3 regions of the Clostridium subterminale genome follow, and region 3 is predicted to be linked to each of the others. Evidence: riboswitches for the same ligand, from Rfam matches in the RefSeq annotation. Region 3 holds a riboswitch; each other region holds the start of a gene.

Evidence for each region. A riboswitch is a leader RNA that binds a small molecule or an ion and turns the genes downstream of it on or off. The one in region 3 is predicted to bind cobalamin.
Region 1: another riboswitch for cobalamin. It lies ahead of ABDZ93_RS02000 (cobyric acid synthase); the one in region 3 lies ahead of ABDZ93_RS10405 (ABC transporter substrate-binding protein).
Region 2: another riboswitch for cobalamin. It lies ahead of ABDZ93_RS08585 (DUF4430 domain-containing protein); the one in region 3 lies ahead of ABDZ93_RS10405 (ABC transporter substrate-binding protein).

The regions. Positions count from the first base shown of each region.
Region 1 is NZ_BAAACI010000001.1:370,992-374,279, reverse strand. Features, by position in the region: gene glyA (serine hydroxymethyltransferase) at 1-1,042, shown strand, start outside; cobalamin riboswitch at 1,178-1,351, shown strand; gene ABDZ93_RS02000 (cobyric acid synthase) at 1,542-3,038, shown strand; gene cbiB (adenosylcobinamide-phosphate synthase CbiB) at 3,080-3,288, shown strand, end outside.
Region 2 is NZ_BAAACI010000005.1:223,148-226,435, reverse strand. Features, by position in the region: gene ABDZ93_RS08595 (hypothetical protein) at 1-234, opposite strand, end outside; gene ABDZ93_RS08590 (hypothetical protein) at 234-365, opposite strand; gene ABDZ93_RS08585 (DUF4430 domain-containing protein) at 463-1,077, opposite strand; cobalamin riboswitch at 1,398-1,582, opposite strand; gene eutM (ethanolamine utilization microcompartment protein EutM) at 2,043-2,333, opposite strand; gene ABDZ93_RS08575 (phosphate propanoyltransferase) at 2,408-3,058, opposite strand; gene ABDZ93_RS08570 (acetaldehyde dehydrogenase (acetylating)) at 3,058-3,288, opposite strand, start outside.
Region 3 is NZ_BAAACI010000006.1:314,576-317,863, forward strand. Features, by position in the region: gene ABDZ93_RS10400 (FecCD family ABC transporter permease) at 1-630, opposite strand, end outside; gene ABDZ93_RS10405 (ABC transporter substrate-binding protein) at 641-1,666, opposite strand; cobalamin riboswitch at 1,808-1,981, opposite strand; gene ABDZ93_RS10410 ((2Fe-2S)-binding protein) at 2,223-2,543, shown strand; gene ABDZ93_RS10415 ((2Fe-2S)-binding protein) at 2,716-2,892, shown strand; gene ABDZ93_RS10420 (hypothetical protein) at 2,970-3,251, opposite strand.

The DNA of each region.
Region 1 (3,288 bases), on a different contig from region 3:
TGGTTGCGAATGTGTAGACATTGCTGAAAACATTGCTAGAGATAGAATGTGTAAACTATTTGGCGCAGATCATGCCAACGTTCAACCTCATTCAGGCTCTCAAGCTAATATGGCAGTTTATATGAGCGTATTAGAACCAGGAGATAAAGTATTAGGAATGAATTTATCTGATGGTGGACACTTAACTCATGGAAGTTCAGTTAATTTTTCTGGAAAGTTATATAAATTTATATCTTATGGAGTAGGTGAAGATGGATTTATTGATTATGAGGCATTAAGAACTGTTGCTTTGGAAGAAAAACCTAAAATGATAGTTGCAGGAGCTAGTGCTTATCCAAGAATAATAGAATTTGATAAAATAAGAGCAATTTGTGATGAAATAGGTGCATATATGATGGTAGATATGGCTCATATTGCTGGACTTATTGCAGCAGGGGTTCATCCTAGTCCAGCACCATATGCAGATTTTATTACAACAACAACTCATAAAACTTTAAGAGGACCAAGAGGGGGAGCAATACTTTGTAAAGAAAAGTATGCAAAACTAGTAGATAAAACTATATTCCCAGGAATACAAGGTGGTCCATTAATGCATACTATTGCGGCTAAAGCTATTTGCTTTAAAGAGGCTCTAGATCCATCTTTCAAAGAATATCAGCAAAAAGTTTTAGAAAATGCTAAAACCCTTGCAAATGCATTAAAAGAGAGAGGATTTAATTTAGTATCTGATGGTACTGATAATCATTTAATTCTATTGGATTTAAGAAATAAAGATATTACAGGAAAAGCAGCAGAACATCTATTAGATGAGGTTGGAATTACTGTAAATAAAAATACAATACCTTTTGAAACACAAAGCCCATTTGTAACTAGTGGTATTAGAATAGGTACTCCAGCTACTACTACTAGAGGTTTTGGAAAAGATGAAATGATTGAAATTGCTGATATAATGAATTGGGCAATTGATAATAGAGATAATGATTTATCACCAGCTAAGGAAAGAGTTAAAGCTCTTTGTGATAAAATTCCACTATATAAGTAAATTACTTGCAATAAGTAAATACCTGGCATTTTATCTGCTAGGTATTTATATTATTTAAAAATATAAGGATGAATACATAAGTAATATTTAGATTATATTGACTTATTTGTTTAAACCTCTTATAATTATGATTGAAAATCAAATAGTATTTTAGGTGCTTTTTAAAAGTGAAAAGGGAATATGGTTAAAATCCATAGCAGCCCCCGCTACTGTAAATGATGACGACCCTCAAAATACCACTCTTCATAGGGGAAGGTGAGGTTAGAATGATTCATAAGCCAGGAGACCTGCCTAAATGTAAGCTTTCGGAGGGAAATGAGCTATTTTAGTGGCTAAGTTAATATGTATAAGAAAATTAAAAAATTTTGTAAGTTTTATCTTACTTATATTTAAACTTATATTCTTATTTTACTAAGATGGAAATTTTTTATTTATTTGGGCAAGGGAGCTTTTCTTCCTTGCTTTTTTATTTTATTTAGATAGAAAGAAGGTATAGTAAATGGCTAAAATAATGATTCAAGGTACAGCTTCTTCTGTAGGGAAAAGCATACTAGTAACTGCATTATGTAGAATATTTAAACAAGACGGATATTCGGTATGCCCGTATAAGTCACAAAATATGTCTCTTAACTCATATATAACACTGGATGGAAAAGAAATGGGGCGTGCCCAAGTGTTACAAGCTTACGCTGCTGGTCTTGAACCACAGGTATATATGAATCCTATTCTGCTAAAACCAACTACAGATAAAAATTGTCAAATAATTTTTAATGGAGAAGTCTATGGTTACTCTAATGCAAAGGAATATCATAATTTAAAAGTTAAATTCAAGGATGATTTAAAATCTGCTTTTGAAGAATTGGAAAATCAATTTGATATTATTGTTATGGAAGGTGCAGGAAGCCCTGCAGAAATAAATTTAAGAGATAATGATATTGTTAATATGGGTATGGCTGAACTAATAGATGCGCCTGTTTTACTTGTAGGTGATATCGATAAGGGAGGCGTATTTGCATCTTTATTAGGTACTATTATGCTCCTTAGTGATGCTGAGAAGGACAGAGTTAAGGGAACTATTATAAATAAGTTTAGAGGAGATATATCTTTACTTAAACCAGGAGTTGATAGTTTAGAGGAGCTAACTCATAGAGATTGCTTAGGGGTTGTTCCATATTTTAAATTAGATTTAGAAGATGAAGATGGAGCTGTTGACCTTAATAAGAACATCACAGATAAAATAGATATAGCTATTATAAGATTGCCACATATATCAAACTTTACTGATTTTGATGCATTATCTATAGAACCAGATGTTTCTGTAAGATATGTGGAAACTGTAAACGAATTTAAAACTCCTGATTTAGTTATAATTCCTGGAACTAAAAATACACTAGGAGACTTAGAATATCTAAAAAAATCAGGTTTATATAACAAGATTAGAGAATATGAGGGTAATGGAAAAATTATAGGTATATGTGGTGGATATCAAATGCTAGGTAAAGTACTAGAAGATCCTTATGGGATTGAAACTTTACTAGAGTTTATGGATGGATTAGATCTTTTACCTATAAAAACAGTATTTGAAGAGAAAAAGGTTACTACTAGAGTTAATGGTATCATAGCAAAGGACTTAATAAACAATAACACTCCTTTAAATATATATGGATATGAAATACACATGGGAAAAACTACAATTATGGATGAAGGTAAAAACCTTATTACTATAAATAAGAGTAATAATGAAGAGACTAATCATTTAGATGGGGTAGTAAATGATAAAGGAAATGTGATGGGAACCTATATTCATGGCGTTTTTGATGGGGTTGAATTTAGACAACATATTATTAATGAATTAAGAAGAAATAAGGGGATTGAAGAGAAGGCTTCTATGCCTTATGAGCACTTAAGAGAAAAGGAATTAGATAAACTAGCTGACCTTGTAAGATCGTCTATAGACATGGATAAAATATATAAAATAATGGGCTTAAATAGGTAATAGGAGATATTATTATGATTAATTTTCATATATCTTTAAATATACTTTGTGTATTTTTAGCAGCTATCTTAGACTTTATTTTAGGTGATCCTAGTTGGCTACCACATCCTATTATATATATTGGAAAGCTTATTGGTGCTCTAGAAAAGTGGCTAAGAAAACACTTCCCTAATAATAGTAAATTGAAGTGGACTTCTTTATTTATGGTATTTATAGTTTGTGCAATGACATACATGATTCCTTATTTATT
Region 2 (3,288 bases), on a different contig from region 3:
ATTAGTATATGGTTGTGTACTATATAAATGATCTGAATTTATTGAACTTAATTTAGATTTTAAATCATTAAGCTTTACTGTTTCATTAATATAAGTCTCTCCATTCATCTGAATCTGAACATTAACAGTTTCATTAGCATTTGCAAAGGCATTTATATTTGCATTTACACTAATAGCTAAGGTCATAACTAAAACTAAAAGAAAACCAAAAAACTTTTTCATTTTTTTACTCATTATAATTCTCCCCAATCTTTTATCCCCTTAACATAACATTTATCTTGCCCTTTTAATTCATTATAGTCATAACCACCCGTAAAACGGGTGGCTTGCACTGTGACTATAAGCATTTTGCGTTCCATCTGCATAGCAGGTGGTTTTCTTAAAACTAATAAAAGTATTTGTTACCTTCATATCATTTTTTATAAATCTTAATTATTTATTAAAATATTTTATCCCCTAATTTTACCAAGTCTCAGATACTGTACCATAATTAAAAGTAATTGTCATACCATCTGTTAATGAGATGTTACTAGCATATGAATTTGATTTTACTCCATTTACATAGAAAGTCCATGCCTCACCAGTCCAAGTATGGGTACCATCTGAATTTTGAATAGTACCATTATCTACAGTTGTCATTCCATCAAAGTAAATAAAGTAGATTCCTGGATTACCAGTATATGGCTTCAAATCCCAATTATAGCTAATAGCAGCTTCTGTATTTGGATAATTAGTATCAAGTAATGGAGTTACCTCTGCTGATCCCTGACTCATATAGTATTGGTTATATGCAAAAATTAAAGCATCAGCTGTAGTTGGTGTCTTTATACCTTCGGTAGCATAATTAGTATAGGGTTGTGTACTATATAGATGATCTGAATTTATTGAACTTAATTTAGATTTTAAATCATTAAGATTTACGGTTTCATTAATATAAGTCTCTCCATTCATCTGAATCTGAACATTAACAGTTTCATTAGCATTTGCAAAGGCATTTATATTTGCATTTACATTAATAGCTAAGGTCATAACTAGAACTAAAAGAAAACCAAAAAACTTTTTCATTTTTTTACTCATTATAATCCTCCCCAATCTTTTATCCCCTTAACACAACATTTATTTTGTCATTCTAATTCATCATAATAAAAGTATTTGCTACCTTCTTATCATTTTTTTATAAATAGTTATGTGATGAATTTTACCAATAATTTTATCCCCCCTTATTTCAGCATGTATTTATCTATAATTTTCATTTCAGTCATTTTTCAAATTTCTAAAAGTTTTTATGCTATATAGTTAAGCTTTTATGCTCATTTTTTTAAAAATGGGCGTAAAAAATAAACATCTGCTATGCCTTCAGATATCCATGCTTATAATTGGTAAAACTTGCACAGTGAAATCTATTGATTTACCTTACTGTTGTGTTCTGACTTAGGTTCATCCTACTTAAAGCGCCTTCCCAGTTTTTATACCAGTGGCATTTTTGCTTTGTTCGTCACCCTTACAGTAGGGATTAACTGTGTCGGAATTGCACCGACTTCCTTAACGAATATTTCTCGTCATAAAATAAATCAATGATTACGATTAAATTTTTATTAGTAGTTTTACATATATTAACTTTATGTAAATTATACTACCATACAATTTGTATTATAGATATATTACCCTAAATTGTCAACTAAATATTTATATGTTATTATTTATATATTCATACATATATTGTTCCAAGCTTGAACTTTGCAATTCTCAATTAAACTTTCATATTAAAATAATATTCAAAAATAATTATATTAGAACCATTATCCATAACTTGATGTAATAATATACAAACAAAATAGAATTATCTGTTTTGTAAGAGTATCTTTATTGTGATTTTCATACTTCCTTAGGGTACAAACAATGTCCGCTCCTCACATCTCCATATGTAAGTTACTCCATCTTCATGAACTCAAGAAAAATTAAAATTGTTCTAATCAAAAAAAGAAAACGCCGCTAAATTATCTTTAGCGACGTTTTTATTTTTTTACAGTGTAATTAAAATCCTACTTTGCAGCTTCTTTAGAAGATGGAAGAATTACTTCAACCTCAGAATGTGGACGTGGGATTACGTGAACTGATACTAATTCTCCAACACGTTGTGCAGCAGCAGCACCAGCATCTGTAGCAGCTTTAACAGCTCCAACATCGCCTCTAACCATAACAGTTACAAGTCCGCCTCCAACATATTCTTTACCTATTAAATATACGTTAGCTGCTTTAACCATAGCGTCAGCTGCCTCAATTGATCCTACTAAACCTTTTGTTTCTATCATTCCTAATGCATCGTATTTCATTTTATAATCCTCCTAAATATCTTTTTTTATTTATATTATAATTTTTAATTATAACCACTTATTATGTTGCTTTTTTACTTTACTATTGTTATTTTTGATTTTGAGTTAATGCCCATTGCATTAGCTTCTTCTATATCAAGATGACATTCAAGTTTTGAAGCATCATTAGCTCTAATAGCTACATTACTATATATTCCGCCTCTTAAATCGTCAAATTTTATAGATACTATATCTCCATCACAAACTCCTAAATTTTTAGCATCTTCAGGTGTCATGTGAATATGTCTTTGTGCAACTACTAAACCTTCTTCAATTTGAACAGATCCTTTAGGTCCTACTAATGTAATTCCAGGTGTTCTGCTTAAATCTCCAGACAGTCTTACATTTGATGCTGCTCCAAGTTTAATGCAATCTCCATTTAATACTTCAACCTGAGTCTTACTTCTTACAGGTCCAAGAATTCTAACTTTTTCAATTGCACCTTTTGGTCCGCAAATTGTTACAAGCTCCTTGCATGCATATTGTCCAGGCTGAGATAACTCTTTAAGCTTTGTAAGATTGTAATCTGTACCAAAAAGAATCTCTAAATCCTTTTGTGATAGATGTACGTGTCTATTAGAAACTCCTACTGGAATCTCAGATGAGTTTCCCTGAGATGCAGTGTTTTTTTCATCGTTTTTCACAGCTTCTAGTAAAAGCTTTAATACTGCTTCACAATTATCCATTAGTTTGCCCCTTTCATAGCGGCAACTATTTGGTTAACTAAGTCTAAAATCTCTTCATTTTTTGTGCTATCAGTATTGCAATTAGTATTGTTAACGCAAGCATTATCTTTATTTAAAGCCGCTGCAGCTGCTGCAATTTGAGCTGGACTCATATTCATAAGCTGATTTTGTACGCTGTGACAATTCTCAGCAGTTTTTATACAGTTGAAAGTTGGGTCATTAGATGCTAA
Region 3 (3,288 bases):
AGCCAGACTACCCATAAGCCAAAAACTGATATCCTTCAATCCCTGAGCATCATTGGTAATATAAACTATAAAGCTTGAAAAGGCACTGCATACAGAGCTAAGAGCCATTCCAGAAAGAAGCAGTTTTACAGAATTAGTTCGTCCACCTATATTAGAAAGCTTTAAAACTAACATTGAAATAGTAAAAGCACCTATAAATCCCATTATTCCAATATAACTGCTACCAAGACTTGTTCCAATACCGAGGATAATTGCTAAGGTAGCACCAAGAGAGGCTCCTGAGGATATTCCAAGGATATAAGGGTCAGCTAAAGGATTTTTAGCAATAGCCTGCATTACAATACCAACTACGGATAATCCCATTCCAACGGCTATGGCTAAAACTATTCTAGGCATTCTAATCAACCATATAACATCTATTTTGGAAGTGCTCATAGAGATCTCACCTATATTAAAGAGTTTATAAAGAATAATACTATATACTTCTTTTATTGATATATTTACAGAACCAATGGCAACAGCTAGTCCTATTGAGGAAATAAGTATTATTAAAAGAACAAGAGAAGTACCTATATAAATAGGCATTTCCTTAAAAATATTAGAATCTTTAAATTTATTTTTATTTTTCATCGTCATAGTATTATTTACCTAAGGTTCCATATAAACCTTCAGAGAAAGTATTTATTCCATCTATAGTTCTGATACCACTAGAATACATTTCTCCTAAAGATATAGGATATACTCTTTTATTTTTAACAGCTGAAAGTGTTTGAAGAGATTCATCTTTCAAAATTTTATCTACTTCTTGTTGAGGAACATTATCATCACCTCTATCCATATATACTACAAATATACAATCAGGATTTAGATTTATTAAATCTTCGTTACCAATGCTATTTCCTTCAGGACTAAGTAAATTGGCACCAAGTTTTGTTATCATATCACCAGCTAAGGTACTAGCTCCATAAGTACTGATTTTATCCTTGGAGAACTCTAAAACTAAAGCATTTTGTTTTTCTTTACCCTTAACTGAATTAGATGTGTTTTCAACAGCCTCAGTAATTTTATTTACTAGTTCTTGCGCTTTATCTTCAACGTTGAAAATTTTTCCTAAGTTTAATATGTCAGTAATTTCATTATCAATAGTTTTCTCTTTAGCTACACCACTATTTAAAGACATATATGTATTAATACCATTTTCATTCCAGTAAGATACATCACCAAGACTTTTATCTTTAAAAAGGGAATACCAGCCAAGAATAAAGTCTGGTTCGGACATAACTACAGTTTCTTTAGATGGAGTAAACTCTTTTAAATAATTAACTTTTTCAAAAGCAGCTTTGTATTCTTCTTTTACAGGATGGTCAAGACCAGCAGCAGCTACTATTTTATCCTCAAGACCTAGAGCAAGAAGAGTTTCTATAGAGTTCTGATATACAGCAAAAACTTTTTCAGGTGCTTTATTAAAAGTTAGTTTTATAGGTTCTTTTTTGAAGTTATAAGTTTCAATTGTTACTGGATAATGAGAATCTGCGCTTTCATTTTGAGATGAATTAGAATTTTCTTTTGAAGTGTTTTTATTAGAGCTTCCATTACTACAACCTACAAGACTAAGGATAAGTAGCAAGCTTAATAAAATTGAAGTGATTTTTTTTAAGTGTTTCATTTGAATTCTCCTTTACTATTCCAATTATAATTAGTTAAATGTTATAATTTGTTATGAATACATAAGGATACTCTAAGTAAAACCATAGACAATACAACGTAGTTACTATGATTGATTAATATCACTCCTTACTCGAAGAGTATCGATATTTTAATATTGGAAAGTATCCTGACTTATAGATCATAATATTAACTAGCCTTCCCAAATCAATGACTCAGTGACTTAATTTAGTTAATACTCCCTAATTACAGTAGCGGTACTGTGTGGAAATTTCATCCATCTTCCTTTAAATTAACCAATATTATTCATATGCTATTATACCTAAACAAATCATACTCTATCATAATTGAGAAATCTTGTCAATGAATAAGGTGGAATAAATCTGTAAGTTGAGATAGTATTTGAATATATTGTTGAAAATAACAAAGAATAAAAGTATATGGTACATCAATGGCTGAGAATAAAGAATGAATATCAAATAATAAATATTGATTAACAAATATTATTAGGTTATAATGGAAATATATAAAATAAGAGATTATAGGAGGAATATAAAATGGCAACAGAAAAAATCGTATGTCTATGTAATGGAGTTACTTATGCTGCAGTAAGAGAGGCAATGGCTCAAGGAGCTAGATCAGTAGAAGATATTCAAGCTGCTACGGGAGCAGGAGATGTTTGTGGTGGATGCATTGAGAGAATTGAAAAAATATTAGGAGATGTATGCACATGTAGAAATGTCTCTACTAAAGAAGTAGTAAAAGCAATACAAAATGGAGATGATACTGTAGAAAAGGTAGGGGTAACTACAGGAGCAGGAACAGCATGTGGAAAATGTAAATGCGTTATTGAAAGTTTAATTAGCTCAAATAAGTAACACATATTACCATAGAAATAATTTAATTCATCAATTCTTATAAGAGATATGTATAAAAACCAAAAATATAGTGTATTGAAATGTAATTTATAGCAATACTATTAAAGAATAATTACATTATATATGATTAACAACATTAATCATATATGTCTATATTAAGGAGGAAGAGTAAATGTCAGAAAATAGAATTGTATGTACTTGTCAAGATGTAGACTATAACACTATTAAGAAGGCTATTGAAGATGGTGCTCAAACAGTAGATGATATAATGGAAGCTACTGGAGCAGGAACTGTTTGTGGAGCATGTATTAGTGAAATAGAAGAAATTCTTCAAGAAGTAAAAAAATAATTAATATGAATTTTTAGGTCTATATTGATATAACTACTTTTCATATCAATATAGACCTAAATTAATTTTTATAATTATTAGTTTTTCATCTGATTTTTAATATCATTCTTTATTTCTTTGGCTATTTCCTTTCCTCCAACCATAGCTTTATTGTAAATATTTTTAGCTAATTGACCTTCATCTCTAACCTCATCTTTCATTTGGTTTTTAAGGTCGCGAACAAATTTTTTTTCTGAAATAAATTCCTTAATATCGTCTTTCTTTTCACCATATTGAATTTTCATTCCATTATACATATCCTTAACTTCACCAGTAACTTTATTCATACCAGCTTTAACGTCTTCACCTATTCTGTTCATAAAAAATCTCCTTTCTTAACAATATTCTAAGTGATAA